3 linked regions of the Methylorubrum populi genome follow. The protein of the gene in region 3 interacts with the protein of the main gene of each other region in a pairwise test. Links are inferred from orthologs where the notes say so. Each region holds a gene or a part of one and is shown on either strand. Other genes may lie near its edges.

Region 1 (9,935 bases), 370 kb from region 3 along the record:
ATTGTAGTTGTAGTCGGCCGGGGTCTTGCCGTCGGCTTTCAGCGAGCCGTCCATCATCACCGAGGTGAAGCCGTACTGGATCGCCGTGGCGCAGGTGGCTTCGTTGTTGCCGTGATCGAGATGCATGCAGACGGGGATGTGCGGATAGATCTCGACGAGGCCGTCGATGAGCTTGGCCAGCACCACGTCGTTGGCGTAGGCGCGGGCGCCGCGGCTGGCCTGGAGGATCACCGGCGAATCGGTGGCATCGGCCGCCGCCATGATGGCGAGCCCCTGCTCCATGTTGTTCAGGTTGAACGCGGGCACGCCGTAGCCGTACTCGGCGGCGTGGTCGAGAAGCTGCCGGAGGGTGATGCGTGCCATGGTGCGATCCTCGTGCGATGCGGCCTCAGCCGGGCCTGTCCCTTGCTGATGCCAATATAGGTCCCGCCGCGGCGCGAGCCGGTGCCGCGGCGTGAAAAACTTGGGATGACGTCACGCCCTCTTCCCCGCGGGAGGGGCGTGCTTGAAGACGAGCCTCAGCTCTTGGCGCGCAGCGCCTCGACGCCGGGCAGCTCCTTGCCCTCCAGCCATTCGAGGAACGCACCGCCGGCGGTGGAGACGTAGGAGAAGTCCTCGCCGACGCCGGCATGGTTGAGGGCCGCCACGGTGTCGCCGCCGCCGGCGACGCTGACGAGCTGACCGGCCCTGGTGCGGGCCGACGCGTGCTGGGCCACCGCCACCGTGCCGGTGTCGAACGGCGTCAGCTCGAAGGCGCCCAGCGGGCCGTTCCAGACCAGCGTGCGAGCCTCGTCGATGGCGCCGTCGATCGTGGCGATCGAGGATGCACCGACATCGAGGATCATCGCGTCGGAGGGCACCGCATCCACCGTCACGGTCTCGTTCTCGGCATTGGCCTTGAACTCTCGCGCCACCAGCGCATCGACCGGGAGGATGATGGTGCAGTTCTTCTCCTTGGCCGCGGCCAGGATGCGCTGGGCGGTCTCGGCGAGATCCTTCTCGCACAGCGACTTGCCGACATCCTTGCCCTGGGCGTGCAGGAAGGTGTTGGCCATGCCGCCGCCGATCACCAGCATGTCGACCTTGGCGACGAGGTTTTCGAGCAGGTCGATCTTGGTCGAGACCTTGGCGCCGCCGACGATGGCGATGACCGGACGGGCCGGATTCTCGAGGCCTTTGGTGAGCGCGTCGAGTTCGGCCTGCATCAGGCGGCCGGCATAGGCCGGCAGCAGGCGGGCGAGCCCCTCCGTCGAGGCGTGGGCGCGGTGGGCGGCCGAGAAGGCCTCGTTGACGTAGATGTCGCCGTTGGCCGCGAGCGCCTTCGCGAAGTCGGGATCGTCCTTCTCCTCGCCCGCGTGGTAGCGGGTGTTTTCGAGGAGGAGCACCTCGCCGTCCTTGAGCGCCGCCACGGCCTGGGCGGCGGCCTCGCCGATGCAATCCTCGCCGAAGGCCACCGGCCGTCCGAGCTTGTCCGAGAGCGTCGGCAGGATCGGCTTCAGCGAGTCCTTCGGGTCCGGCTTGCCCTTGGGGCGGCCGAAATGCGCCAGCAGGATCACCCGCCCGCCCTGATCGGCGATCTCGCGGATCGTCGGCACCACGCGCTCGATCCGGGTCGCGTCGGTGACGCGGCCGCCCTCCATCGGCACGTTGAGATCGACGCGCAGCAGCACGCGCTTGCCCTTCAGCGGGCCGGCATCGTCGAGGGTGCGGAAATCCGTCATGGCGGCGTCGGGTCGCTTCTTAAGGGTTGGAGGCGGGGGGATTGGACGCCGGAGTGGCGGAATTGGTCTGGCTCTGGCCGCCGACGCTGTGGGGCAGCATCCGGTCGAGGTTCAGCCGCTGCACGGCGACCATCATCGCGACGGTGAGCACGGCGGTGATGATCGCGGTCAGAACCAGGGCCCCGGTCCCGGGCAGGCGTCCGACCCGGTCGGACAGGGTGCGGACCTCGCTGCGCAGCGAGGAGAGGTCGGCCTGACGGGCGGCGTCGTTCATCCGGGTCGAGGCCGACTCGACCTTCTCCTCGACGCGCGAGAGCAGCGCCTCGGAACGGGCGTACTTGTCCTCGATGCGCGCGGTCTTGTCCTCAATGCGCGCCAGCTGGTCGGCGTGGTTGGCGGCGCCGGAGGCGGGCAGCTCGGTCTTGCCGACACTCGGCGGTGGGGCGGCCGGAGCGGGGCTCGCAGCGGCGGACGGCGTGGGGGAAGACGGGGTCCCGGAGGGAATGAAACCGCTCCCGGAAGGCTTGGCCGGCGAAGTCTCGGTCATCGCATACGCACCTTGGATCTTCGGCGAGGCGGGCTCGCCTAAGGAAACTCGAAGGCAATCGGGAGCGGCCGGTCCGAAGAGTCGGCCGCTCCCGCGGAAGCGTAGCTAGAGCGTCAGATCAGCTTGGCCATGGCCACGGCGGTGTCGGCCATGCGGTTCGAGAAGCCCCACTCGTTGTCGTACCAGGACAGGATGCGCACGAAGGTGCCGTCCATGACCTTGGTCTGGTCGAGGTGGAAGGTGGACGAGTGCGGGTCGTGGTTGAAGTCGATCGACACGTTCGGCCGGTCGGTCACACCGAGCACGCCCTTGAGCGGGCCGGCAGCCGCCGCCTTGATCGCCTCGTTGATCTCCTGGACCGAGGTCTGGCGCTTGGCGGTGAAGACGAGATCGACCGCCGACACGTTCGGGGTCGGCACGCGGATCGCGGTGCCGTCGAGCTTGCCCTTCAGCTCCGGCAGCACGAGGCCGACAGCCTTGGCCGCGCCGGTCGAGGTCGGGATCATCGAGAGCGCCGCGGCGCGGGCCCGGTAGAGATCCTTGTGCATCTGGTCCAGCGAGGGCTGGTCGTTGGTGTAGGAGTGGATCGTGGTCATGAAGCCGCGCTCGATCCCCACCGTCTCGTCGAGCACCTTGGCGACCGGCGCGAGGCAGTTCGTGGTGCAGGAGGCGTTGGAGACCACGAGGTGCTCGCCCGTGAGCCGGTCGTGGTTCACGCCGTAGACCACCGTCAGGTCGGCGCCGTCGGCGGGCGCCGAGACGAGGACGCGCTTGGCGCCCGCATCGAGATGGGCCTTCGCCTTGTCCTTCGAGGTGAAGATGCCGGTGCATTCCAGCGCGATGTCGACGCCGAGGTCGCGGTGGGGCAGTTCGGCCGGGTTGCGCACGGCGGTCACGCGGATGCGCTTGCCGTTGATGACGATGTCGTCGCCCTCGACCGCGACCTCGGCCGGGAAGCGGCCATGCACCGAGTCGTAACGCAGAAGGTGGGCGTTGGTCTCGACCGGGCCGAGATCGTTGATGGCGACGACCTCGATGTCGGTGCGGCCGGCTTCGACGATGGCGCGCAGCACGTTGCGGCCGATGCGCCCGAACCCGTTGATGGCAACCTTGACGGTCACGGCGTGACTCCTTCGTGATGGGGCGCACCCGCGCGCCGATGGAAAACAGGTCGGGGCCGCCGGCGGCCTTGGCGCGCGGCGTCCGATGACGATGGGACCGCTCCAAGCGGGGCGGCACTGAACCGGGGATGAACCGCGCGACGGCCCGCACCCGTCCGGTCGGCGGACGGTCTGAGCGGGGAGCCGGGGAGGGTCACGGTTTTGGAAATCCGTTGGGCGGCCCCGCGCCGGGGGATCGGGGCCGGGCGCCGGCTCTCTAACATGGCGTCCGGGGCTGTCAAAGATCGGGGGCAGGCCTGTGAATTGGCTGGAATTTCGAATGCTCTTGGCTGAAACCTGTCGGCTGCGAGGATTCGGAGTACCGCGAAAGTCCTTCCGCCGCCGGCCCTTTGCGTTCTGGCCGTCGCGGCGCGGGACGCGTTCCGTGGCAGGCTCCGGCGAGGCGGCAACCGACGGGTGACCATGGCGCGGACGGATTCAAAGGCGTTGCCGGTGAAGGAGCAGGGGAAGGACCAGGCCAGGGGGCAGGAGGGCGGCCTGGAAGAGGCGCTGCACCGTCTCGACACGGCGCTCGCGCTGCTGGAGACGGCGGTGGCCCGCAAGCTTGAGGCCGAGCGCAGCCGCGGCGACCGGGAGACCGAATTCGCCCTGCTCGAGGAGGACCGGGTGCGGCTCGCCGCCGAGCTCGACGCGGCGGGCGCGCGGCTCGCCCGGATGACGAGCACCACCGGCGAGGTGAACCGCCGCCTCGATCGCGCCATCGAGACGGTGGAAGATGTGCTGTCCGGCTCCGCCGGGCGCTGAGTTCGAGTCAGGTTCATCACGGATGCCGCACGTCAACGTCACCATCGCGGGCAAGAGCTACCGCATGGCCTGCGGCCCCGGCGAGGAGGAGCATCTCTCCGCCCTCGCCAAGAGCTTCGACGACCGGATCACCGAGATGCGCGGCGCCTTCGGCGAGATCGGCGACATGCGCCTGCACGTCATGGCCTCGCTGACGCTGGCCGACGAGTTGCACGAGGCCCGGCGGCGAATCGCCGATCTGGAGCGGAACGCGGCCCAGGGCGCCGCCGAGCAGGCGCGGCTCGCCGGCGGCGTCGGCATCGCCGCCGAGCGGATCGACCGGCTTGCCCGCGCCCTGTCGGGGCAGCCGGCCGCGCATGCCCCCGGCAAGGGCGAGGCCGACCGCGGACGTTGACCGGGCCGGCGGCCTTCCGCGGCCCTGTCATCGCGCCGGCTTCGAATTTCTGAGGCGCGACGCGATCGCCCCCTGGCGCCCGAGCCCCGGCGCGTCTATCTCTGGCGGGCGGGGCTGCAGAGTTCGTCAGGAGAACTTTCCCCGGGGCCTTATCGACTCCCTCGGGAGCTGTCACTGGCCTCGTCCGTGGACTTGGCCAACACGGCGCCCACCTACTCTGTAGGTTTCCCGGGATCGACACTCCAACGGCTCAAGTGGCTCCGCACTCTTCCTCCGAACGCTCGCTCAAGGCGAGCCTCCGCGCCGAGGCGCTCAAGCGTCGCGACGCACTCTCGCCCGAGGCCCGCACCGCCGGCTCGCTCGCCGCCGCCGAGACCATCGCGGCGCTTCCCGAGCTCGCGCAGGCGCCGCTGGTCGGCGCCTTCTGGCCGATCCGCTCCGAGATCGACCCGCGCCCGCTGATCGAGCGCCTGTTCGCCCGCGGCCAGCGTGTGGCGTTGCCGAAGGTGACGAAGCAGGGCCTCGTCTTCCGGGAATGGCGGGCGGGCGAAGAACTGGTGACCGGCGGCTTCGGTCTCAGCGAACCGCACGACGACCTGCCCCCGCTCGACCCCACCGCCCTGATCGTGCCGCTCGCCGCCTTCGACCGCGCGGGCCAGCGCATCGGCTACGGCGCGGGCTACTACGATCAGGCGATCGAGCGCCTGTCGAAGAACGGCCCCGTGCTGACGGTGGGCATCGCCTTCTCCGTGCAGGAAATCGCCCGCGTCCCGGCCGAGCCGCACGACCGCCCCCTCGACCATCTCGTGACCGAGACCGGACCGGTGCCGCTCCGGCAGGGCTGATTCTGAACTCTTGTCTCGCCTCGGCTTTTTCCCGAGAAGCCGGCGACCACCTTTTCGGGCCGACGCTGCATGCGCATCCTCTTTCTCGGCGACATCGTCGGGCGCTCCGGCCGCTATGCCGTCACTGAACGGCTTCCGGCCCTGCGCGAGCGCTGGCGCCTCGACTGCGTGGTGATCAACGGCGAGAACGCCGCCGGCGGCTTCGGCATCACCGAATCGATCTGCGACGAGATCCTCCAGGCCGGCGCCGACGCGGTGACCCTCGGCAACCACTCCTTCGACCAGCGCGAGGCGCTCGTCTTCATCGCCCGCCAGCCCCGGCTGATCCGGCCGGCGAACTACCCGCCCGGCACCCCCGGCCGGGGCGCGACGGTGGTCGAGACCGCACGCGGCGCCCGCGTGCTCGTCGTCAACGTGATGGGCCGCATCTATCTCGACCCCCTCGACGACCCCTTCACCGCCGCCGACCGGGAGCTCGACGCCTGCCCACTCGGCGCGGCAGCCGATGCCGTCATTGTCGACATGCACGCGGAGGCGACCAGCGAGAAGCAGGCCATGGGGCATTTCCTCGACGGCCGCGCCAGCCTCGTCGTCGGCACCCACACCCACGCGCCGACCGGCGACCACCGCATCCTGCCCCACGGCACCGCCTATCTCTCGGATGCCGGGATGTGCGGCGACTACGATTCGATTCTCGGCATGCAGAAGGAGGAGCCGGTGCGCCGCTTCCTGCAGAAGACGCCGGGCTCGCGTCTCGAAGCGGCCACCGGCGAGGGCACCCTGTGCGGCGTCGCCGTCGAGACCGACGACGCGACGGGGTTGGCCCGGCGGGTCTGGGCCGTACGCCTCGGGCCGCATCTGGAAGAGACCTGGCCGCGCGAGTGGGATTGAGGCCGCCTCGGCGCTCGTCGGACACTGCCGCAGGATGACTTGATCGCGGCAGGCCGAGCCGCCAGAGTGCCGCCGGTTTTGTCACAGCGGTGCCGCCGGTCCCGGCGTCAGGCCCAACACGAGTATGGACCCGATGGCGGCCCGTTCCGCGTCCCCCGACACGCCTCCCCTGGCCAAGCCCGGTATGACGCTGGTGCGGATGCTGGTGTTCCTGGCGCTCGCGGGCTTCCTCGCCTTCGTCCTCTACAAGCAGATCACCCCGGCCTTTCTCGCCAATCCGGGCCTGAACGGGCTGATCCTCGGCGTGCTGCTGATCGCGGTGCTGCTCGCCTTCGGGCAGGTGACGCGCCTCTTCCGCGAGGTCCGCTACGTCAACGCCGTGGCCGCGGGGCAAAACCCGAAGGACCGGCCGGCCCTGCTCGCGCCGCTGCTGCCCGCCATCGCGGCGCGGCGCGATGGGATGACGCTTTCGAGCACCCGCGCGCATCTCGACACCACCGCCGTGCGGCTCGACGAGGGCCGCGAGATCCTGCGCTACATCGCCGGCATCCTGATCTTGCTCGGCCTGCTCGGCACCTTCTGGGGCCTGATCGAGACGCTCTCGGCGGTGGGTTCGGTGATCGGCGGCATGCGCGGCGGCGGCGACGCTGCGGTGATGTTCGACGAACTCAAGAGTGGGCTCGCGGTGCCGCTCTCCGGCATCGGCCTCGCCTTCTCGGCCTCGCTGTTCGGCCTCGCCTCCTCCCTGATCGTCGGCTTCCTCGACCTCCAGGCGGGCCAGGCGCATTCCCGCTTCCACAACGAGCTGGAGGACTGGCTAGTCTCCGGGGAGGAGCAGGCGGTCGCCCCCGCTACGATCACGGCGCGCCCCGCGCCGGAGCACGACCCCGCCATCGCCCGCGAGCTGCAGGCCGCGGTGGACCGCCTGAGCGGGGTCATCGCCGAGGGCGCCGGGGGCCGGGGCGCGACCCAGGCCATGACCAACCTCGCCGAGGGCATCCAGGGGCTGGTGCAGCACATGCGCGCCGAGCAGCAGATGATCCGCGACTGGGTCGAGGCCCAGGCCGCCCGGGAGCGCGAGCTGAAGCAGGTGCTCGACCGGCTGGCGCGCGAAAAGGTCAACTAGGAGCATGGTCGAACGAAGGGGAGGCCGGTTCGCGTGAAGACCATGCGACCACGAGGCTCAGCGCCGCTCCGGCGGCAGCGGGAGGGATGCTGAGATGGCGTCGATCCGTGCCCGCTCGCAGCGCAGCCTCAACGTCTGGCCGGGCTACGTCGATGCGCTCGCGACGCTCCTGCTCGCGGTCGTGTTCCTGCTCACCGTCTTCGTGGTGGGGCAATTCTTCCTCTCGCAGGAATTGACCGGGCGCGACGCGGTCCTCAACCGCCTCAACCGCCAGATCGCCGACCTCACCGACCTGCTGGCGCTGGAGCGCTCCGGCCGCCGCGCCCAGGAAGAGGCGGCCGCGGGCCTTCGCAACACCCTGACCGCCACCGAGGCCGAGCGCGACCGGCTCCGCGCGCTCGCCGACGCCAGCGAGGCGGCGCAGGGCAAGAGTGCCGACGTCGATGCCCAACTCGCCGCCGAGCGGGGCGCGACGCAGCGGGCGCAGAATCAGGTCGAGCTGCTCAACGAGCAGATCCGGGCGCTACGCCGCCAGCTCGCAGCACTCGAGGACGCGCTCGCGGCCTCCGAATCCCGTGACCGGGAGAGCCAGGCGCGGATCGCCGAGCTCGGCAGCCGCCTCAACGTGGCCCTCGCCCAGCGGGTGCAGGAACTCGCCCGCTACCGCTCCGACTTCTTCGGGCGCCTGCGGCAGATCATCGGCAGCCGAACCGATGTCCGCGTCGTCGGCGATCGCTTCGTACTGCAATCCGAGGTGCTGTTCGCGGCAGGCTCAGCGGCGCTCAAGCCGGACGCCGAGCCGGAGCTCGATCGGATCGCGGGGGCGATCCTCGACATCGCGCGGGAGATTCCGGCCGACATTCCCTGGGTGCTGCGCGTCGACGGCCATACCGACGCGCGGCCGATCCAGTCGGCGCAGTTCCCGTCGAACTGGGCGCTGTCGGCGGCGCGCGCCATCGCGGTCGTGCAGTACCTGCGGACCAAGGGAATCCCGCCGCAGCGGCTGCTCGCGGGCGCCTTCGGCGAGTTCCAGCCGCTCGATTCGGGAACGAGCGATGAGGCCTACGCGCGCAACCGGCGGATCGAGATGAAGCTGACGGAGCGGTGAGAGGGCCTCGATCGTCGCTTGCGTAGATTCCTGTGCGGCCTACTCTCTCCGCATGACGGTGGAAGCATTCTACACTCTACGTCAGCAGGCTCCGCGGTCCGTCTTCAAGGATCTCGACCGCGTCGTCCTGACGGCCGAAGTGACGACCGACGACGGCGATCGTGTCGAGGCGGGATCCGCGGGGACAGTGGTCGGCGTCTGGCGCGATGGCGCGGCCTATGAGGTGGAATTCACGACGCCCGTCGCGGGTCTGGCGACGGTGCTTCCGAGCGCCCTGCGCGCCTTGACCCTGAAGCCTTGAACAGACCGACACGATCGCCTTCGGCTTTCACGATCAGTTCGGACAAAATCGTCGATTACCTCTTGAATTCGACGCATCCCGACGGTGGATCCAAGGCGCGCTTTCTGGCGATGTTCGGCTTTTCAATCTTCGCCCCGGAGGTCTTGGCTCAAGCATTGCCTGCTCATGCCAAGCCCGAACACTTGGCCAGGGAGGGGCTGACACCCCTCGGTGACGTGAAGCTCGTCTACGAAGGTCCGCTACAGACGCCCCATGGGCGTTCGCCGACTGTGCCAACAGTCTGGCGCCTCATTTCCGATGATACGGCCTACTTCGTCACGGCCGTACCATTGAAAGAGAGCCGCTAAAACTCGCTCCGATACGCGAACAGCCCCGGCACGCCGCCGGTCATCACGAACAGCACAAGCGCACCGCGCTCGTACAGGCCCGCGCGCACGTCGTGGAGCAGCCCCGCGAACGCCTTGCCGCTGTAGACGGGATCGAGCAGTAGTCCTTCCGTGCGCGCCATGAGCCGCACGGCCTCGCGCATGCCCCCGGTCGGGATGCCGTAGCCGGGTCCGCGATGGGCGCCGTCCACGCGGATGGCGTCGTCGGAGAGCGTGTGGCCACCGTCGATCAGCGCGAGTGTGTCGCGGGCCCGGGCAAGCGTCGCCGCCCGCGCCTCGGCTTCAGGAGCGAGCACCGTGTAGGACTGCGCCAAGTGCGGGTCGCGTCCGGCGGCGGCAAGCCCGGCGGCGAGGCCGGCATGGGTGCTGGAACTGCCGTTCGGCACGACGATCCGGGCGAAGCCGAGACCGAGATTGGCGGATTGCTCGAGGATCTCGGCGGCGCAGGCCGCGTAGCCGAGGCAGCCGAGCGGGCTCGACCCGCCGGATGGGAAGACGGAGACCCGCCGGCCCTCCGCCCGCAGCTCGTCCGCCCGCGCCTCGGCCAGGGCCAGCGAATCGGCCTCGCCCGGCAGCAGGTGGATGCGGGCACCGAACAGGTCCTGCAGCAGACGATTGCCGTTGCCGGTATAGTCGGCATCCTCCCGCGGGACGCTGCGGGTGAGGAACAGCTCGCAGGCCAGTCCCATCC
Region 2 (9,947 bases), 660 kb from region 3 along the record:
CGGCCTGTTCGGAGCCGCTGCCGCGGCGGCCCTCGGCGGCGATTTTTCGGCGTCGATGCGGACCCGGCTGTTTCCGGAACTCGGACTGAAGAACTCGTTCATCCGCGTGCCCGAGGCCGCGATGGGCGGCTACGCCTGGGGATACGGCAAGGGCGAGCGGCCGATCCGCGTCAATCCGGGCGTTCTCGATGCCGAGGCCTACGGCGTCAAATCCAGCGCCGCCGACATGATCCGCTTCGTCGAGGCCAACATCGATCCCACCCGCCTCGATCCGCCGATGCGGCGGGCGGTCGAGGGCACCCATGTCGGGTATTTCCGAGTCGGCGCGATGGTGCAGGGCCTCGGCTGGGAGCAGTACCCCTATCCGGTCTCGCTGGAGCGTCTTCAGGCCGGCAATGCGCCGGCCATGACGCTGGAGGCGCAACCGGCCGCGCGGCTCGATCCGCCGCAGGCGCCGAGCGGGCCGACGCTGTTCAACAAGACCGGCTCCACCAACGGCTTCGGCGCCTATGTCGCCTTCGTGCCGGAGCGGCGCATCGGCCTCGTCATGCTGGCCAACCGCGCCGTCCCGATCGCGGCGCGCATCGCCGCGGCCCACGCGGTGCTGGAGGCGCTGGCGGCGGAAGGCCCCTGACGCCTCAGCGCTCCCGATCGGTGCGGAAGGCGTGCGGCACCCGCGCCATGCCGACGGCCTCGTAAGTGCCCTCGACGCCTGGTGCGGCGGTGAGCAGCAGCGAGGTCTCGGGGCCGGCCGCCGCCCGCGTCTCGGCGATGAGGCGGCGGCCGATGCCGAGACCCTGGCAGTCGCGGGCGACCGCGAGGTCGGAGAGATAGGCACAGAAGGCGAAGTCGGTGAGCGTGCGCGCCACGCCGACGAGGCGCCCGTCCCGCCGGGCGGTGACGATCAGGTCGGACGCCCGCAGCATCCGGTCGAGCCGCTCGAGGTCTTCGGCCGGCCGCCGCGGCGCGAGGCCGGACTCGACGAGGACACCCTGGAAGGTTTCCGCGTCGAGATCCGGCTCCAGCCCGTAGACGATCGCGTCGCCCACCGGAGGCTCACGCCTCGGCGGCGAAGCGGCCGTGGCAGTGCTTGTACTTCTTGCCCGAGCCGCAGGGGCAGGGCTCGTTGCGGCCGACCCGGCCCCAGGTCGAGGGGTCATCGGGCTTGCGCTCCAGCACCGCCGTGTCCGCCGAGAGGTCGCGCGCGGCAAAGCCGTAGGCGCCGCCCGCCCCGCCGTCGCTGCCGCCATAGGCGAACTCGTTCTCGCCGGTGGCCGGGTCGCGGTGCTCGGGGAACATCGGCGGCAGCTGCGGCTCGCCAAAACCCGCCTGTTCGAACCCCGCGCCGGGGAAGTCCTCGGGGCCCTGCTGCATGATCTCGACATGGGCGAGCTGAGCGGTGACCTGCTCGCGCAGGGCCGCCACGAGGCCGTTGAACAGCTCGAACGCCTCCGACTTGTACTCGTTGAGCGGGTCGCGCTGGGCGAAGCCGCGCCAGCCGACCACCTGCCGCAGGTGGTCGAGGGAGACGAGGTGCTCGCGCCAGAGGTGGTCGAACACCTGCAGCACCACCTGCTTCTCGACATAGGCCATCACCTCGGCGCCGTTGCGCTCGACGCGGGCGGCATAGGACTCGTCGGAGGCCTTGCGCAGGCGCTCGCGGATCTCCTCGTCGGCGATGCCCTCTTCCTTGACCCACTCCTCCACGGGTAGATCGAGGTTGAGCAGGTCGAGGGCGCGCTGCTTCAGCCCTTCCGCGTCCCACTGCTCGGCATAGGCGTTCTCGGGGATGTGCACGGCCACGAGATCGTCGATCACGCCGTGGCGCATCTCGTCGATGGTGTCGCGCACGCTGTCCTGGCCCATCAGGTCGCGGCGCTGCTCGAACACGACCTTGCGCTGGTCGTTCATGACGTTGTCGTATTTGAGCACGTTCTTGCGCATGTCGAAGTTGCGCGCCTCGACCTTCTGCTGCGCCTTCTCGATCGCTTTGTTGATCCAGGGGTGGATGATCGCCTCGCCCTGCTCCAGGCCGAGCCGCTGCAGCATCCCGTCCATGCGGTCGGACCCGAAGATGCGCATCAGGTCGTCCTTGAGGGACAGGTAGAACTTCGACCGGCCCGGATCGCCCTGGCGGCCGGAGCGGCCGCGCAGCTGGTTGTCGATGCGGCGCGACTCGTGGCGCTCGGTGCCGATGATGTAGAGCCCGCCCGGCAGATCCTTCTTGCGGCCCGCCTCCGGATCGGCCTTCTCGCCCGAGGCCAGCACCTTGGCGCGGTTCTCGGCGATCTCGGCCTTCAAGGCCTCGATCGCGGCGTCGCGCTCGGGCCCGTCGGCGAGGTGGCCGAGCTCCTTCTCGATGCGCATTTCGAGGTTGCCGCCGAGTTTGATGTCGGTGCCGCGGCCGGCCATGTTGGTGGCGATCGTGATGGCGCCGGGCACGCCGGCCTCCGCCACGATGTAGGCCTCCTGCTCGTGGAAGCGGGCGTTGAGCACGGCGAAGCGCTTGGTCACCCGGTTCTCGCGGGCGGCGGCGTAGACGTCGGTCAGGGCGTTCGGGTCGGAATAGTCGAGCAGCGTGTAGCCGGCTTTCTTCAGGAGCTCGCCGATCAGCTCCGACTTCTCGATCGAGCCGGTGCCGACGAGCACGGGCTGCAGGCGGCTATGCGCCCGGTCGATCTCCTTGATGATCGCCTCGTACTTCTCCTCGACGGTGCGGTAGACCTCGTCGTCCTCGTCGACGCGCTCGATCTCCTTGTTGGTCGGGATGTCGACCACGTCGAGCTTGTAGATCTCGGCGAACTCGTCGGCCTCGGTCGAGGCGGTGCCGGTCATGCCGGCGAGCTTCTTGTAGAGGCGGAAGTAGTTCTGGAAGGTGATCGAGGCCAGGGTCTGGTTCTCGGGCTGGATCGTCACCCGCTCCTTGGCCTCCAGCGCCTGGTGCAGGCCTTCCGAGTAGCGCCGGCCCTGCATCATGCGGCCGGTGAACTCGTCGATGATCACGACCTCGTCGTTCTTGACGATGTAGTCCTTGTCGAGCGTGAACAGGGTGTGGGCGCGAAGCGCCTGGTTCACGTGGTGGACGAGGGTGACGTTGTGCGCGTCGTAGAGGTCGCCCTCCTTGAGGATGCCGGCCTCGCGCAGGGCCTCCTCGATGAACTCGTTGCCGGCCTCCGTCAGCGAGACCTGACGCTGCTTCTCGTCGAGGTCGTAATGCTCCGGCTGAAGCTGCGGCATGATCCCGTCGACCGCGACGTAGAGTTCCGAGCGGTCATCGACCGGGCCGGAGATGATCAGCGGCGTGCGCGCCTCGTCGATGAGGATCGAGTCGACCTCGTCGACGATGGCGAAGTGGTGCCCCCGCTGCGTCATCTGCGAGAGCTCGTACTTCATGTTGTCGCGAAGATAGTCGAAGCCGAACTCGTTGTTGGTGCCGTAGGTGATGTCGCAGGCATAGGCCTCCTTGCGCTGCCCGTCGTCGAGCCCGTGCACGATGGTGCCGACGGTGAGGCCGAGGAAGCGGTAGACCCGGCCCATCCACTCCGCGTCGCGTGAGGCGAGATAGTCGTTGACCGTGACGACGTGGACGCCCTTGCCCTCCAGCGCGTTGAGGTAGACCGGAAGGGTCGCGACCAGGGTCTTGCCCTCGCCGGTCTTCATCTCCGAGATGCCGGATTCGTGCAGCACCATGCCGCCGATCATCTGCACGTCGAAATGGCGCTGCCCGAGCACGCGCTTGGCCGCCTCGCGCACGGTGGCGAAGGCGGGGACCAGCAGGTCGTCGAGGCGGGTGCCGGCGGCGAGCTGATCGCGGAACGCCTGCGTGCGGGCGCGCAGCTGCTCGTCGGACAGCGCGCTGATTTCCGGTTCAAGCGCGTTGATGGCCGCGACGCGGGGGCGAAAACCCTTGACGCGGCGGTCGTTGGACGAGCCGAAAATCTTCTTGGCGAGGGCACCGAGCATCGTGAACCTGCGGTCGTGAGGTCGTCGCGGGCGGCATGTCATGGCGCCGCCGGCCTGCATTGGGCGGGCTTATAGAGGTAAATATCCGCAGGCGCATCCGGTAGTGCCGAGGCGCGGTCACGAGCGCGCGCGGCCATCAAGGCCACGCTTGCCTTTGCCCCCCGGAGGTTCCACCTGTGTCGCGCTTCGCGGCACCTGCCGCATCCCGACGAGCCCCGCGCGGGACCAAGCCGGACGGCATGATGACCGGCCCGGCGGGGACGACGCCCAAGGAACGACGCTTCCGATGCCGATTCCGTTCTCTCTCCGGCGCGCGAGCGCCCTCGCGCTGATCCTCGCCCTGCCCGGTGCGGCCCTGGCCCAGGCACCCGCCGGCCAGAAGACGCCGAGCGCACCCGCTCCGGTCTCGGCGGCGGTTCCGCCGGAAACGGTGGTGGCGCGGGTCAACGGCCAGGCGATCACCGCCGCCGACCTTGCCCTCGCGGGCGAGGACCCGGCGCTGTCGCTGCCGGGCGTCGATGAGGGCGCCAAGCAGAACCTGCTGGTCGATTACATGATCGATCTCAAGGTCGGCGCGCAGGCGGCCGAGGCCGCCAAGATCGGCGACAGCTCCGAATTCAAGCGCAAGCTCGCCTATTTCCGCGACAAACTCCTGCTCGACGACTACCTCGAGCGCGAGGCCAAGAAGGCGGTGACGCCCGAGGCCGCCAAGGCGCTCTACGACCAGACCGTGAAGTCGATGAAGCCGGAGGAGGAGGTACGGGCCCGCCACATCCTCGTGGAGAGCGAGGACGAGGCGAAGAAGATCGCCGCGCGCATCAAGGGCGGCGAGGATTTCGCCAAGATCGCGGCTGAGGTCTCGAAGGATCCGGGTTCCAAGACCGAGGGCGGCGATCTCGGCTGGTTCACCCAGGAGCGGATGGTGAAGCCCTTCGCCGATGCCGCCTTCAAGATGACCCCGGGTCAGGTCTCCGATCCGGTCAAGACGCAGTTCGGCTGGCACGTGCTGCGCGTCGAGGAGAAGCGGACGAAGCCGGTGCCGACCTTCGACGAGATGAAGGAGCAGATCGACCAGTACCTCACCCGCAAGGCGCAGCAGGACACCATCGTCAAACTGCGCGAAGCGGCCAAGGTCGAACGGTCCGGCAGCAGCGGCAGTCCTGCTTCCAGCGACGCGAAGAAGCCGTGAGGCGGCTCTCAGGTGGTGAGACATGCTCCTGTAGCATGACTGAGCGGCGGTATCTGGTATACCAGATACCAAAGTGCGGTGCGATATAGGCTCCATCGCAACGCAGCAACGGACCTGCCCGCCATGATCGCCCTCATCGTTCTCGCCGCCGCCATTGCCAACGTGACCCTCGTCGTGATGCTGGCCGAGCGCTTCGGCACCGAGGGCGGCGTGCATGCCTCGGCCGGTGAACTGACCAGCCTCCAGGCCACGGGCCGCGCTTCCGTTTCGGCCAGCACGGTCAGGCTGGCCAACGAGAACGTCGCCGCCGCCGCGACCAGGATCGCCGCCTGACATCCATCCCCGTCGGGATGATCGGAACCGCCCCCGCGCCGCCTGGCCGGGGGCGGCTTCGTTTTGGGCGACCCCGCAACTTGGACGACTTCGCCGACTTTGATGCCTTGCCGCGTGTGCTGGGCCGTGTTCCCTCGCAGCGATATCCGGCGGCCTCAGCCGGTCGATCACGAGCGCGTGACCGTCGCGGCCAAGCTGTGCCATAGCTGCGAGCCGTGCCGGTTGAGGTGCCGGAACCCGCAGGATAAGCGGGAACGCTCAGGCCAAGGGGGGAGCCGTGTCGACCGTGGAGGCGTCTGTCGACGCAGATTTGGCGCGGCTGATCGGGGCTGTGGCCGAGGGCGACCGCGCGGCTCTGCGCGCGCTCTATGCCGCGACCGCTCCGAAACTTCTCGGGATCATCCTTCGTATCCTGCAGGACCGGAGCGCGGCCGAGGATGTGCTGCAGGAGGTGTTCGTGCGCATCTGGCAGCGGGCAGGCACTTACGATCCGCTGGCCGGCCCACCGCTTGTCTGGCTGGGCGCGATCGCCCGGCACAAGGCCATCGACCGGTTGCGTCAGGACAAGGCCGCCCGGCTGACCCAAGCGGACGACGACTGGCTGGCCCGTCTCGCCGATGCGCGCGACGGCGAGACGGAGCTCGCGCGCCGCGATGCCCTGGCGCATTGCCTCGACACCGTGGAAACCGCCCAGCGCGACTGCCTCGTCCTCGCCTATTGCGAGGGCTGGTCGCGCGAGGAACTGGCCGCCCGCTACGACCGGCCCGTCAACACGATCAAGACTTGGCTGCGCCGCGGCCTGCTCAGCCTGCGCGGCTGTCTGGAGGCCGCATGAGCGAGGGCGTCACTCCCCCGCCGTTCTGGGCCGAGGACCCCGATGGGGCGGCCGGCGAGTACGTCCTCGGCACCCTCACCGCGAGCGAGCGCACCGCCTTCGCGCGGGCCATGGAACAGGATCCGGCCCTGCGCGAGGCGGTGATGGCCTGGGAGAGGCGGCTGGCGCCGCTCGCCGCAACGGCCCCCGCCGTCGCGCCCGGCGCGCAGGTCTGGGAGGCCGTCGAGGCCCGGATCGCGCCGCGTCCGGCGGCCGACGCCACGGATCTGCGGGTCCGGCGGCTGGAGCGCGGGCTGCGGCGCTGGCGATTCGCGACCGGGGGAGCGGCGGCGCTCGCGGCGGGGCTCGCTCTCTGGATCGTGACGGCACCGCGGCCGGCGACCGTCGGCGCGCCGCAATATCTGGCTGTGGTCGATCGCGGCGGCAGCCTTCCGGCGCTGATCGTGCGCGTCGATCTCGCGAGCGGAGTCGTGCAGGTCCGCAGCCTCGCGGCGGAAACCCCGCCCGACCGCAGCCTGGAGCTCTGGTACATCAACGAGGGCGCCGCGCCCCGCTCACTCGGCCTGGTCAACGAGACGACCGGGACCATACCGGTGCCGGCCGATCTTCGCGACGGCGTCGCGGGGGCCACCCTCGCCGTCACGGTCGAGCCGAAGGGCGGCGCTCCCGCCGGCAAGGCCACGGGCCCGGTCGTCTATTCGGGCCGCCTCATCCGCGATTAGAGCGCTTTCCGACGAAGTGGATGCCGGTTCGGCGAAAGAACGCGCGTCAAACCAAGGACCGAGAGACGCCGACCTGATGCAATCAGGCCGGATACGGCTCAAGGCGCGCGGTGGAGCCCCTCCCGGCCGAGGCAGGAAGGGGCTCCGCGAGACGGCGGACGGTGTCTGGCCTTCCGCCGGCACCGCTCAGGGCAGCAGGACGCCGTTGATGACGTGGATCACGCCGTTCGACTGCATCACGTCGGCGGTGGTGACGCGGGCGGTGTTGCCCTTCGTGTCCGTCACCATCACGCCCTTGCCCTTGGCCGTCACCGTGAGCGGCTCACCCTGGGCCGTCTTCAGCGTGGCCTCACCGCCCCCCTGCCGGACCAGCTTCATCAACGCCTTGGACGTATAGGTCCCCGGAACCACGTGGTAGGTCAGGATGCCGGTGAGCTGAGCCTTGTTCTGCGGCTGCACCAGGGTCTCGACGGTACCCGGCGGCAGCTTGGCGAAGGCGGCGTCGGTCGGCGCGAACACCGTGAACGGGCCAGGACCCGAGAGCGTGTCGACGAGGCCCGCGGCCTTCACGGCGGCGACGAGCGTGGTGTGATCCTTCGAGTTGACGGCGTTCTCGACGATGGTTTTGCTCGCATACATCGGCGCACCGCCGACCATCGGGTTCTTGGCGAGCGCGGGTGCGGCCGCGGTGATGAGGGCGAGACCGAGGGTGAGGCTGAGAAGGCTCTTGGACATGGTGTCTCCCTGAGGATGCGCCCAATGGGGGGCGTCGCGGGCCTCTACGGGGACCAGGGGCCGGAAAGTTTCAGCTTTCCGCCGCGGGGGCCGGAAAAAATTTCGAGCCCGCCATCCGACGCGAGGATCGCTTCGAAGCGGAGGGGCGCACGGACCGGATGAGGCGGGCCCCCGCACCGGCGGGACGAGACGGGTTCAGCCCCGGTGCAGCCGCCAGTCGATCGGGGCGCGGCCATGCGCTTCGAGCCACGCATTCGCCCGGTCGAACGGCCGCGAGCCCGGAAAGTCCCGGGCGCGGTTGAGCGGGGAGGGGTGACCCGAGGCGACGATGCCGTGGCGGCGCGTGTCGATCAGCGCCTCGCGGGCGCGGGCCTGGGCGCCCCAGAGCAGGAACACCGCCGGCGCGTCGCGGGCGGAGACGGCGGCCACCGCCTCGTCGGTGAGTTGCGCCCAGCCGAGCCGCAGATGCGCCCCGGCCTTGCCGGCCTCCACGGTGAGCGCCGAATTCAGGAGCAGCACCCCGCGCTCCGCCCAGGGCGTGAGGTCGCCGGTGGAGAGATCGGGCTGGCCGCCCTCGGGAGCGAGTTCGGCCAGGATCACCTTGAGCGAGGCCGGCAGGCGGCGCGGGCCGACATAGGAGAAGGCGAGCCCGTTGGCGTCGCCCGGCGTCGGATAGGGGTCCTGGCCGAGGATTACCGCCTTCACCGCGGGCAGGGGCGTCAGCGTCAGCGCCCGGAAGATCGCGGAAGGCTCCGGCAGCACCGTCGCACCGGCCGCGACGCGCTCATCGACCTTTCTCGCGACCCGGTCCGCCGCGCCCTCCCGGAAGAAGGGCAGATCGAGCCAGGGGGAGCCGCTGGCGCGGAACGCCTTGAGGGCGGCCTCGACGGGTCCGGTCACGCGAAATCCCCTCTCATGACAGCCCTCATGAAAGCACCCGGATCCGCCCCCCGGTCTCGGCCGGGAGCGGTGCGTGGGCGCGGATATAGGCCATCACCGTGTTCGCCAGCAGCGTCCCGTCGGTGCCGCCGATCAGCACGCGGCCCTTGGCCAGCATCCCGTAATCGTTGCCGCCGCCCAGCATGAAGTCGTTGGCGGCCACGCGGTAGGTGCGGGCCTCGTCGAGGGCCGCGCCGCCGATCGTCGCCGCGACGACGCGCCGGCCGGGCGGTGCGTTCGGGTCGAGGATCACGTCGATGCCCGAGACCTGCAGGAACCGTCCGGACGAGCGGCCGAGATCGCGATAGCCGTTCTCCAGGGCCTCGCGCAGGGTCGCCCCGTCGATCGCCACGAGCACGGTGGTGTTGCCGAAGGGCAGTTCGCTCAGGATGTCGCGCCGCGTCAGGCTGGCCCCGGCCGGGTAGAGCCGGTCGCCGCGGATGCCGCCGCCGTTGATCAGGCCGATCTCGGCGCCGGTGCCCGCCCGCACCGCGTCGGCGACGAGATCGCCGAAGCTCGATTCCCGCGCCCGCACCGTGGCGACGCGGCTGTCGAGCGGCCCCTCCGTCGTGCCGAGCACGACGTCGAGTTCCCGCGAGAGCTCGCCCGCGAGCCGCTCCACCACGGCTTGCGTCTCCGGGTCGGGGGGCACCTCGGCGGTGTCGTGAATGCGGAAGGCGGCGCGCCAGCGCACCGATCCGTCGGTGCTCGGCGTGACGAAGACGTCGACGGCCGTGACGTAGTGGGCGTCGTGGCTCGATTCGACCAGCACCGCCTGCCCGTCGTCGCGCAGGCAGAGATCGTGGTCGTGGCCCGAGAGCAGGATGTCGACCACGCGCCCGCGCACGATCGCGTCGTCGGTGGGCCGCGCCGTGTGGGCGATGCCGACGATCATCTGCGCGCCGGCCTTGCGCAGGCGCTCCGCCTCGCGGGCGAGCGTCTCGATCTCGGGGCCGAAGCGCAGGTTTCCGGATTGCGACTTTTCCGGTGTCGCCTGCAGGGCGATGCCGACGAGGCCGACGCGGATGCCGCCGAGGTCGACCAGCCGCGCATCCTCGATGCCGGGAAGCCGTTCGCCCTCGGGGCCGCGCAGATTGGCGGCCAGGAACGGGAAGCGGGCCTCGCTCCGGCGCTCGGCGAACACCTTCGGCCCGAAATCGAACTCGTGGTTGCCCGGCACGAACAGGTCGGGCGGCGCCAGGTTCAGGAGCTCGACGATATGCGCGCCCCG
Region 3 (10,024 bases):
GATGGTGGGTCAGGGCGATTACGGGACCTATGTCGCGCATATCAGCAAGACCCACCCCGACCAGACGCCGATGACGGAGCGTGAGTTCTTCCGCAACCGTGAGAGCGCCCGCTTCGGCGTCGGCAACACGTCGGGCTTCCGCTGCTGCTGAGGCTCGGTAACCACCCTCACGAGCGGCGGCCCTCGCCTCTCGTGAGATGATGAATCGGAACGCCGGGTCTCACGATGAGGCCCGGCGTTCTCGTTTCGGGCCAGGCGCCGCGCCTTCGGCCGCTCACGGAGGTGGTGGGCCGTGCGGCGAGGGGCGCGGGGCGGCGAAGCCGGGAACGGCGCCGATCCGCGCGACGAGAAACTCGATGAAGAGCCGGACTCGGCCGATCGCCGCCCGCTCGGGAACCAGAAGCAGGCTCAGCGGCACGGACGGCAGCGCGTAGTCCGTCAGGATGGCTTCGAGCCGCCCGTCAGCCAGACAATCGTCGATCAGCCAATGGTGGGCCGCGCCGATCCCACGCCCCGCGATCAGGGCTTCGCGCGCCGCGAGCCCGTGGTCGAGGCGCAGGCGGCCTCCGACCCGCACCGTGTGGCGCTGGCCATCCGGTCCTTCGAGAGGCAGGCTGTCGCTGCCGGCCACGTTCGACATCCGGACCGCCGCGTGCGTTGCCAGATGCTCCGGCACGAGCGGCCGGCCATGGGCGGCAAGATAGGCCGGCGCCGCCACGAGAAGCCGTCGGCTCCACCCCAGCGTCCGGACCTTCAGCGTACTGTCCGTCAGAGGGCCGAGGCGGAGGGCGAGATCGATGCCCTCGCGCACGAGATCGACGCGCTCATCCGTTAGGCCGAGATCGATCTCGATCCCCGGATAGGCATCCAGGAACGCGAAGACGATGCCGCTGACGGCCCGAACACCGAGGGCGGCCGTGCAGGAGATCCGGATCGTACCGGACGGGGCCGCCCCGGTGCCGCGGGCCTCCTCCCGCGCCTGCTCGACCCGCCGCAGGATTTCGAGGCTGTGCCGGTAGTAGCGTCGGCCCTCCTCCGTCACCGTCACGCGCCGGGTCGTTCGGCTGAGCAGCGCGACTCCGACCGCGCCCTCAAGGTCCCGTAGGTGCCGAGTCACCGTCGATTGCCCGAGGCCGAGCTCCCGGGCGGCAGCGGAGAAGCTTCCGCGTTCGGCGACGCGCACGAAGCTGCGCATCCATTCAAGCGTAACGGGCGATTGATCCACGGGGCGGCACAATCCTATCCGCGACCGCCACGTAGTGGGTAGAGGGCAGCTCGGCTAGCTCTGGAGCAGTCTTCGCACCGGATCGACGCCATGAACGTGCTGCTCGTCTTTGCCCATCCCGAAGCGCGCTCGCTCAACGGAAGCCTGCGCGACGTCGCCGTGCAGGAACTCGGGGCGCGGGGCCATGCCGTACGAATGACGGACCTCTATGCCGAGGGATGGAAACCCGTCGTCGATCACGACGATTTTCCCGCCCAGGATCGGTCGAAACGCCTGAAGATCGCTGCGGCCTCGGGCGAAACCTTCGCGGCGTCGGCGCTGACCGTGGATGTGAAAGCCGAGCAGGACAAGCTGCTCTGGACCGATGTCCTGATCCTTCAGTTTCCCCTGTGGTGGTTCACCATGCCGGCGATCCTCAAGGGTTGGATCGACCGCGTCTATTCCCACGGCTTCGCCTACGGTGTCGGCGAGCACAGCGATCGCCGCTGGGGCGACCGGTATGGCGAGGGAACGCTCGCTGGAAAGAGAGCCATGCTGGTCGTGACCGCCGGCGGCTGGGAGGAGCATTATGGACCGCGCGGCATCAACGGGCCGATCGAGGACCTTCTCTTCCCGATCCAGCACGGCGTGCTGTTCTATCCCGGCTTCGACGTTCTGCCGCCCTTCGTCGTCTACCGCGCAGACCGCCTGGACGACGTCGGGTTCAGCGCGGTCGCGGAACAACTCCGCGACCGGATTCGGTCGCTTGCCACGACCTCGCCGATTCCGTTCCGACGCCAGAACGGCGGCGATTACCTCATCCCGACGATGCAGCTTCGTGCGGATCTCGGCGCCCCGGGAAAGGACGGCTTCGCGCTGCATCGGCGGGAGGACGACGAGCCGATTTCGGAGAAGCCGTACCTGTGAACCACGATCGCAGTCGTTCCGGAACGGTCGATCGTGGCGTGATTTTCACGTGAAATTAACGCTGAGTCTACCGACGTCACGGTCACCGCATCTCAAGCGTTGTGTTGATCGCAGCTTCATAACGCGAAGATTGTGCCTGCCATCCTGTTGCAATGCACTCGAACGGGACTCTAGTCTCACCCCGGACTAGGGGGGACTGCACCGATGAACCAAGTTGAGGGCGTGCCGAGCCCGGCTCCGGCGCGGACAGGCGAGATCGCATTCGATCGGCGGACAACGGGCCTCACCGGCATCGTCGTCAAGGGCTTCCTGCTCTCGCTCATCACCTTCTCGATCTACCGGTTCTGGTACATCACCAACCTGCGGCGCTTCTTCTGGAGCCGCACGGTCGTGGCCGGTAGCCCGGCCGAGTATCTCGGCACCGGCAAGGAGCTGTTCCTCGGCTTCCTCGTGGCGCTCGCCGTCCTCGTGCCGATCTACATTCTCCTGTTCGTCATCGGCCTGCTGAGTCCGGTGCTGGCCGCGCTCGCCGCACCGCTCTCCTTCATCGCCCTGTTCGTCCTGGGGCAATATGCGCTGTTCCGCGGCCGGCGTTACCGCGCGTCGCGGACGCGCTGGCGCGGCATCCGCCTCGGCCAGGACGGGTCGGGATTCGCCTATGCCGGTCTCGCCAGCCTCTGGTGGCTCGGGACCATCGTCAGCCTCGGCCTCGCCTTCCCCTTCATGCGCGCGGCACTGGAGCGCTACCGCATCGACCATACCCTGGTCGGCCAGAGCCGGATGCGCTCGACAGCGACCGGCCGCTCGATCCTGCTGCCGTGGATGATGTTCTACATCGTCGCTTTGCTGCCGATCCTGGTGAGCGTCCTGGCGCTGCTGGCGGCGAGCGGCTTCGACCTCCCGAGCGATCTGCTGATCCGGGATCCGGCGAGCGAGAAGAGCAAGCTCATCTTCAACCCGGCCTATGAGAACAGCCCGCTCGCCTCCTACGGAGCCGCCGTCGTGATCGCCGCCTCCGTCTCGATCCCGCTGGCGCTGCTGCTGATCCCCTACTACCGCGCCCGCGAGACCCACGCCTTCCTCAACGCGGCGCATCTCGGCGCGGCGCGGCTGGCCTCGTCACTCAAGGCGCGCCAGTTCTACTTCCCCTATCTCGTCTACCTGCTGGCGTTGATCGGCTTCGTCCTCGTGCTGGGCATCATCCTGGCCCTGCTCGTCCCGCTGATCGCCACGGGCGGGGACAATGCGGGCATCCACGCCTTCGTCATCGTCTCGACCTTGCTGCTCTATCTCGGCGCAATTCTCGGCACGAACGTGCTCTACGTTCGCATCGTCAGCGTGCGCCTGTGGCACGCCGTGGCGACCACCACGCAGATCGAGAATCTGCCGGCCCTGGAAGCGGTGCTCGCCTCGACCCGCGCGCCGGCAAGCGGCCTGAACGAGGGATTGGCCGACGCGCTCGATGTCGGCGGTGCCCTGGAAATCGGGTTCTAGCGCGTCGATGGAGGCGATCACCACGACGGGTACGTTCTTCGACGGCATCAGCGCCCGGCCCCGGCCGGTGACGTTGCGGCTGACGTTCCGGCTCGAGATCATCGGCGAGGACGTCGCCCGCGACTGGAGCCTGCTCGATCTGCGCGCGTCCGACGCCGCCCCGCCCCTGATGCGGATCAACCACGCTCAGGGGCCGGAAAGCGTGGAGTTCGCCGACGCGCCGTTCGCGGAAGCCTTGACGGCGCGCTGCCCCGACCTGAACCGGACCGAGAGCGGGGGCGGCATCGCCCGCCTCGTGCTCTGGTCGATCGCGGCGGGCGTGTCCGTGCTGCTCACGGCGATCTACGGTGTGCCGGCGGCATCGGGCCTGCTCGCGCCGCTGGTGCCGCAGGCGATCGAGGCGCAGCTCGGGCGCAGCGTCGACGGGCAGATCGCCACCCTGCTCGACGACCCGCCGCTCTGCAACGAGGCGGCGGCGCGAGCGGTGCTCGATCGGATGACGGCGCGCCTCTCCGAAGGCATGGCGTTGCCGATGACGCCTCAGGTGAGCGTGCGCCGCCATAAGGTCGCCAACGCGCTCGCCCTGCCGGGCGGCCGCGTCATCCTGCTCTCCGACATCATCGACAAGGCCAGGAACGGTGACGAACTGGCCGGCATCCTGGCCCACGAATTCGGCCACGTCGCCGCGCGCGACCCGATGCGCTCGGTGATCACCGCCGGCGGCACCTCGTTCCTCCTGAGCCTCGTACTCGGCGACCTCACCGGCTCGACGGTCCTGGTGACGGTGGGTCAAGCGGCGATCTCGGCCGGCTACTCGCGGGACGCGGAACGGGCGGCGGATGCCTACGCGGTGGCGGCCGTGAAGCGGGCCGGCGGCGACGGTGCCGCGCTGGCCGCGATCCTGGAACGCATCACCAAGGCGGACGACGAGAAGCCGGACGCGACCTCGTTCCTGCGTTCCCACCCCTTCACGGCGGAGCGGGCGGGGCGGATCCGAGCACTGGCGGGGGAGAAGCCCGCCGGGCCGGGCCTGCTATCGGAGGCCGAGTGGAGGACCCTTCAAGGCATCTGTCCGAAGCCGGTCAAGATCGACGGCGGCAAGGCCAAGCCGGGCGGCGGGAAGGACAAGACGGCGCCCACCGAGGAGCTGTAGGTCCGAATCTCGGACGATCGAGACGTTGCTGGCAGCGCGGGGTTGAAGACGCCGGCCGACACCCTGGGAGCGCCTCATCGGGACGGCGCGAGGCGCCGCCCCTCTCACGGGCTTCAGACGACCGGGCGCGGCAGCTTGCAGCTGTCGAGGGCGTTCAGCGCCTTCGCGCGGGCCGTGTCGTTGAAGTAGCCGGTGGTGCGGTAGGAGGCGATCTCGTCCTTGTCGAGGGCGGACAGGGTGCGATCGGCATAGCAGCCGCAGGGGGCGGCGAGCGCGGCTTCCTCGACCTTCTGGAGCTTGGCCTGAGTGACGGTGCAGGCGTGGCGAACGCGGCCGGTGAGATTGCTCTTCGTGGCCGTCTTCAGCGCCGGATCGGGCACATAGCCTTCGAGCGAGGTGTACTGCGTCGAGCGGCCGGCCGAGTTGCAGGCGGCGAGCAGGGACACGAGGCCGGCCGCGACGAGCAGGCGGCCGGTGCGCGAAAACGTGGAGCGCATGGAGCGGAAATCCGAACAGAGACGGGAAATCGTCGATCGTTTCCGTTCTTCGGTCCGCCCGCCCCGCGCCGCTAGGGCAGGAGAGTCACACTCGGCCGGATTGCGCCCTCCGCGTTCCCGCGGGGTCAGCCTCGCGCAAGCTTGAGCGTGTCTCTCGCCGGCCCCGTGGTCCGAGGCCGGCGAGGTCGCGTCTTAGGCGGCGATGTCGGCGTCGGTGAAGAACTGCGCGATCTCGATCTTGGCGTTCTCGGCGCTGTCGGAGCCGTGGACGGTGTTTTCGCCGACCGACTCGGCGAACTGCTTGCGGATGGTGCCGTCGGCGGCCTGGGCCGGGTTGGTGGCGCCCATGACTTCACGGTACTTGGCGACGGCATTCTCGCCCTCGAGCACCTGCACGACCACCGGGCCGGAGGTCATGAACTCGACGAGCTCACCGAAGAACGGGCGCTCCTTGTGCACCTCGTAGAACTTCTCCGCCTGCTCGCGGGTCATGCGGATGCGGCGTTGGCCGACGATGCGCAGGCCGGCGGCCTCGATCACGGCGTTGACCGCGCCGGTGATGTTGCGGCGGGTCGCGTCGGGCTTGAGGATGGAGAAGGTGCGCTCGTTGGCCATGGTCCGGTCCGGTTCGTTGGAGAAAGGGGTCGCGCGACGCGCTGGATGAGGGCGGGCTCGGGAGCCGCCCGAGAGGCTGCCGGCGCGCCGGGCTTATAGCGGCGGAGTGGTGGCGCCTCAACCAATCGGCGAGCGGGCATCGCCACGACGGACCGGTCGGCGGCAAGCGCGGCCTTTTTCGGCCCTGCCATGGCTTCAGCGCAACACTGCCGAAAAATCGCCGGATTGCGGGGGCTGAGTCGGCCGACGGTTCGCCTGCCCCGGCTCGCCGCCGGGGCGATCCCTTCTCCGCAAGACTCAAGGCCCGTGTCCGGGTCCAGCCTCAGGAGCCACTCCATGCGCATCGCCCTCGGTCTCGCCGCTCTCCTGGCCTCCAGCGCGGCCTTCGCCGCTCCCAAGGATCTCTCCGGCACGTGGCTGACGGGGGATGGGCGCGCCAAGATCCGCATCGATCGCTGCGGCCCGAGCGGCGGCAATGCCTGCGGCAAGGTCGTCTGGCTGAAGTCTCCGACCGATGAGGCCGGCGCGGCGCGCACCGACATCAAGAACCCCGATCCGAAGAAGCGCGTGCGTCCGATCATCGGCCTCACGCTCCTCGACAACCTCAAGCCCGAGGATGCGGGATTCGCGGGCGAGATCTACAACGCCGACGAGGGCAAGATCTATCAGGTCAGCCTGGAGCGCGAGAGCGATGCCGAGCTGAACGTGCAGGGCTGCATGCTCAAGGTGCTGTGCGGCTCGCAGACCTGGACCCGGGTGCCGGACGTGAACCAGCAGGCCGCCGCGGCTCCGGTCGATGTGCCGGCCAAGCCCGCGAAGGCCGCCAAGCCGGCTCAAGCCAAGGTCCCCGCCGCACCGGCGGAGTGAGGCGCGTCGCACGCGCCGACCGCGACACGGAAAAAGGGCGCGGCCTTGCGGACGCGCCCTGAAGTTTGCCTAAACCTGATGGGGGTCACGGCCCCTCCGAGCTAGGGCCAAGCTTCAGCGCGGCAAGGGCATGGGTGACCGAAATTACGGCGCCCGCCCCTGCTGCGCTCTCATCCCCCGTTCTTCGACCCCGCCGATGCGTCCGTCATCATCCTGTCGGATGTTTCGGTTTCTCCCTGCCAACGTGGCGCCGGGGCCACCATTCCGAAGCCTCTGCTTCGGCGTGTCTCGGGCAGATTGCGGCGGCAGTCACATCTGCTAGGCCGCGTGAGGGGTACGGCGGGGGCTGGCGCAGGTGTTCAAGGTGCGCGCGGGGAAGATCCGGACACGTGCGGCGACTTCGCTCGGCCTCGTGGCTGTCTTCGGCCTCCATTCCGGCGCCGCCTCGGCCGCCGACCTCGCGGAGCGCGCCGGTCCCCGCTTCCTCGACTGGTCCGGCTTCTATGCCGGGCTGCAGGGCAGCGCCGGCGCCTCTTTCGGGACTTACGATTTCGGCCCGACCACGATCGGCCCGCGCCGGGTTCGATCGTTCGCGACGGGGGATGCCACCGGCAGCCGCGATCTCGGCAGCGACGCCACCACGGTCGCGGCCGGCGCCTTCGCCGGCTGGACCTGGCAGGACGGCCCCTTCGTCTACGGCATCGAGGCCGATCTCGCCGGCACCAACCTCAAGCGCGGCGCGCGTTCCGACGCACCCGGCTTCGGTTACGAGGCGATCGATCCGCTCTTCCCGCTGATTCGCGAGAAGACGGACGTGTTCGGGGCTGCCCGCGCCCGATTCGGCTACGCCTTCGGCAACAACCTGGTCTACGCGACTGCAGGGCTCACGGGTGCCAATGGGCGGGTGCTCGCCACCTATCCCGATCTCGCCGGGGGCCCGACGGCGACGGCCAGCCGCGACCTTTCCTATCTCGGCTTCACCCTCGGCGCGGGTGTGCAGTTCGCGATCGATCCGCATCTCTCGCTCGGGATCGACTACCGCTACAGCGACCTCGGCGAGAGCCGCCGCTTCGGCCTCGGCACGCTGCCGGGCCTCGATGGCGGGCCAGTCACGACCCGCACCGGTTTTGTGTCCAACAAGATGATGGCCCGGCTGATCTGGCACCCGCAGGCGTTGAGCCTGGTACCGGAGGAAGAGGAGGAGGCCCCGAAGGACGCCCGCTTCTCGCTGCACGGCCAGACCACCTTCGTGAACCAGGCCGTGACGGGCTTTCGCGCGCCCTATCGCGGGCCGCAGAGCCTCGTGCCGGACCAGGCACAGGCCACGACGACCGCGACGCTGTTCCTCGGCCTCAAGCTCTTCGAGGGCACCGAACTCTACTACAATCCGGAATTCAGCCAGGGCTTCGGCCTGTCGCGGACGCTCGGCATCGCGGGCTTCGTCAACGGCGAGGCACAGAAGGCGGGCGCGCCCTTCCCCAAGCTGCGCTCGAACCGCTACTTCGTCCGCCAGACCTTCGGCCTCGGCGGCGAGACCGAGGCGGTGCCCGACGGGCCGAACTCCATCGCCGGAGCGCGCGACGTCGAGCGCATCACGGTGATCGCCGGCAAGTTCGCGCTGGGCGACTACTTCGACGGCAACATCTACGCCCACGACCCGCGGGTCGACTTCATGAACTGGGGTCTGTGGGCCTCCGCCGCCTGGGATTTTCCGGCCAACCTCCCCGGCTTCACGCAGGGCGTGATGGTCGAGTACAACCGGGCCGAATTCGCGATCCGCGCCGCCTACACGCAGGTGCCGAAGGAGCCCTCCTCCGATGTGCTCGATCCGCGGGTGTTCGAGCGGGCCGGTGCCGTCGTCGAGGTCGAGGAGCGTCATGTCCTGCCGGGGCTCGACCAGCCGGGCCGCCTACGCCTCGGCCTGTTCTCGAATGTCGGCAACACCGCGAACTTCCGGCAGGTCGTGGCGCTGACCCAGGCCGGCGCGTTCCCCGATATCGCCACGGCGGTCCAGGCGACCCGGGAGCCCCGGCGCAAGAGCGGCGCCTACATCAACCTCGAACAGGCCCTCACCCCCGATCTCGGCCTGTTCGCGCGCGCCAGCGTCAATGACGGGCGCAACGAGAACCTGTCCTTCACCGACATCGACGGCTCGGTCTCGGGCGGCCTGTCGCTCAAGGGTACGGCCTGGGGCCGACCGCAGGACACGATCGGCTTCGGCGCCGCGGCGAACCGGATCTCGCCGTCGCACCGCGCCTATTTCGCCAACGGCGGACTCGGCCTCCTGATCGGCGACGGGCGCCTCGACCGCTACGCGCCGGAACGGGCGGTCGAGGTCTACTACGCGCTGAACCTGACGAAGGCGGTGACGATGTCCTTCGACTACCAGCATGTCGAGAGCCCGGCCTATAACCGCGACCGCGGCCCTGCCGACTTCTTCGGGACGCGCCTGCACACGGATTTCTGAGAGCCGTCCCGTCACCCCCGACGCCCGAGCGGACATCGCCGGCTCGCGGCCTGCGACCGCCTTCGGGACTTGCGGAAGGATACCGAGCCTGGAGCGTCCCGCGCCGCTCTCGCACCACCCTCGCGCCGCGGCACGCTGCTCCCCATATGAGGGCCTGTCGAGGACGTGCCCCTGCCCTTGCGCTTCCGCCGGTTTGGCGTGATGCCGCCGGACCGGCCGTTCTCCCGCCCCTTTCTCCCAGCCCGACACGGAGAGCCCATGAGCTCCGGACACGCCTCTTCCTCCATGCCGCCCATGCCCTCGCTCGAGGGCGGCGACGACGCCGTGCTGCCCTTCGCCGTCGAGGCGCTGGATCTGCGCGGTCGCGCGGTGCGGCTCGGGCCCTCGATCGACACGGTCCTGCGCCGCCACGGCTATCCCGACGCCGTCGCCCGGTTGATCGGCGAGGCGGCGGCGCTCACCGTGCTGCTCGGCGCCTCGCTCAAGCTCGAAGGCCGCTTCCAGCTCCAGACCAAGACGGACGGGCCGGTGAACATGCTGGTGGTCGATTTCGAGGCGCCCGACCGCGTGCGCGCCACCGCCCGCTTCGACGCGGAGCCGGTGGCGGCCCTCGGTCCGAAGGCGCGCGCCGCCGACCTGATGGGCCGGGGCCACCTTGCCATGACCATCGACCAGGGCCCGACCCAGAGCCGCTATCAGGGCGTCGTCGCGCTCGAAGGCCAGAGCCTGGAGGAGGCGGCGCACCAGTATTTCCGCCAGTCCGAGCAGATCCCGACGCTGGTGCGCCTCGCCGTGGCCGA

Evidence for each region.
Region 1: the proteins of ndk (region 3) and MPPM_RS12235 interact in binary tests that used the Escherichia coli proteins (3 or more experiments, as listed by UniProt). The link is inferred for Methylorubrum populi from one-to-one orthologs.
Region 2: the proteins of ndk (region 3) and MPPM_RS07470 interact in binary tests that used the Escherichia coli proteins (3 or more experiments, as listed by UniProt). The link is inferred for Methylorubrum populi from one-to-one orthologs.

The regions. Positions count from the first base shown.
Region 1 is NZ_AP014809.1:2,648,194-2,658,128, reverse strand. The notes cover bases 3,802-6,636. They hold MPPM_RS12235 (5-formyltetrahydrofolate cyclo-ligase), read left to right. Parts: upstream 3,802-4,841; coding sequence 4,842-5,432; downstream 5,433-6,636. Other genes in these bases: MPPM_RS12225 (MotA/TolQ/ExbB proton channel family protein), read left to right, coding at 6,457-6,636; MPPM_RS12230 (TIGR00282 family metallophosphoesterase), read left to right, coding at 5,502-6,323; MPPM_RS12245 (cell division protein ZapA), read left to right, coding at 4,216-4,587; MPPM_RS12250 (DUF4164 domain-containing protein), read left to right, coding at 3,852-4,193. Also shown: fba (class II fructose-bisphosphate aldolase), read right to left, coding at 1-363; MPPM_RS12265 (phosphoglycerate kinase), read right to left, coding at 519-1,721; MPPM_RS12260 (hypothetical protein), read right to left, coding at 1,741-2,268; gap (type I glyceraldehyde-3-phosphate dehydrogenase), read right to left, coding at 2,382-3,389; more of MPPM_RS12225, read left to right, coding at 6,637-7,449; MPPM_RS12220 (peptidoglycan -binding protein), read left to right, coding at 7,544-8,557; MPPM_RS12215 (DUF4926 domain-containing protein), read left to right, coding at 8,610-8,858; MPPM_RS12210 (DUF6883 domain-containing protein), read left to right, coding at 8,855-9,205; MPPM_RS12205 (D-cysteine desulfhydrase family protein), read right to left, coding at 9,202-9,935. UniProt on the Escherichia coli protein: Involved in the removal of 5-formyltetrahydrofolate.
Region 2 is NZ_AP014809.1:1,625,273-1,635,219, reverse strand. What follows is about bases 6,826-9,672. They hold MPPM_RS07470 (uracil-DNA glycosylase), read right to left. Parts: upstream 8,678-9,672; coding sequence 7,973-8,677; downstream 6,826-7,972. Other genes in these bases: MPPM_RS07465 (bifunctional metallophosphatase/5'-nucleotidase), read right to left, coding at 8,703-9,672; MPPM_RS07475 (fasciclin domain-containing protein), read right to left, coding at 7,229-7,777; MPPM_RS07480 (anti-sigma factor), read left to right, coding at 6,826-7,042. Also shown: ampC (class C beta-lactamase), read left to right, coding at 1-634; MPPM_RS07505 (GNAT family N-acetyltransferase), read right to left, coding at 639-1,049; preprotein translocase subunit SecA, read right to left, coding at 1,057-3,963; MPPM_RS07495 (peptidylprolyl isomerase), read left to right, coding at 4,250-5,152; MPPM_RS07490 (hypothetical protein), read left to right, coding at 5,276-5,485; MPPM_RS07485 (sigma-70 family RNA polymerase sigma factor), read left to right, coding at 5,763-6,320; more of MPPM_RS07480, read left to right, coding at 6,317-6,825; more of MPPM_RS07465, read right to left, coding at 9,673-9,947. UniProt on the Escherichia coli protein: Excises uracil residues from the DNA which can arise as a result of misincorporation of dUMP residues by DNA polymerase or due to deamination of cytosine.
Region 3 is NZ_AP014809.1:2,282,973-2,292,996, reverse strand. The notes cover bases 4,180-7,103. They hold ndk (nucleoside-diphosphate kinase), read right to left. Parts: upstream 5,891-7,103; coding sequence 5,468-5,890; downstream 4,180-5,467. Other genes in these bases: MPPM_RS10475 (DUF2147 domain-containing protein), read left to right, coding at 6,227-6,757; MPPM_RS10485 (hypothetical protein), read right to left, coding at 4,892-5,275; MPPM_RS10490 (M48 family metallopeptidase), read left to right, coding at 4,180-4,778. In the rest of the region: MPPM_RS10510 (YbdD/YjiX family protein), read left to right, coding at 1-151; MPPM_RS10505 (LysR family transcriptional regulator), read right to left, coding at 275-1,225; MPPM_RS10500 (NAD(P)H-dependent oxidoreductase), read left to right, coding at 1,316-2,131; MPPM_RS10495 (YjgN family protein), read left to right, coding at 2,336-3,625; more of MPPM_RS10490, read left to right, coding at 3,633-4,179; MPPM_RS10470 (carbohydrate porin), read left to right, coding at 7,113-9,224; MPPM_RS10465 (Hsp33 family molecular chaperone), read left to right, coding at 9,483-10,024. UniProt on the Escherichia coli protein: Major role in the synthesis of nucleoside triphosphates other than ATP. The ATP gamma phosphate is transferred to the NDP beta phosphate via a ping-pong mechanism, using a phosphorylated active-site intermediate.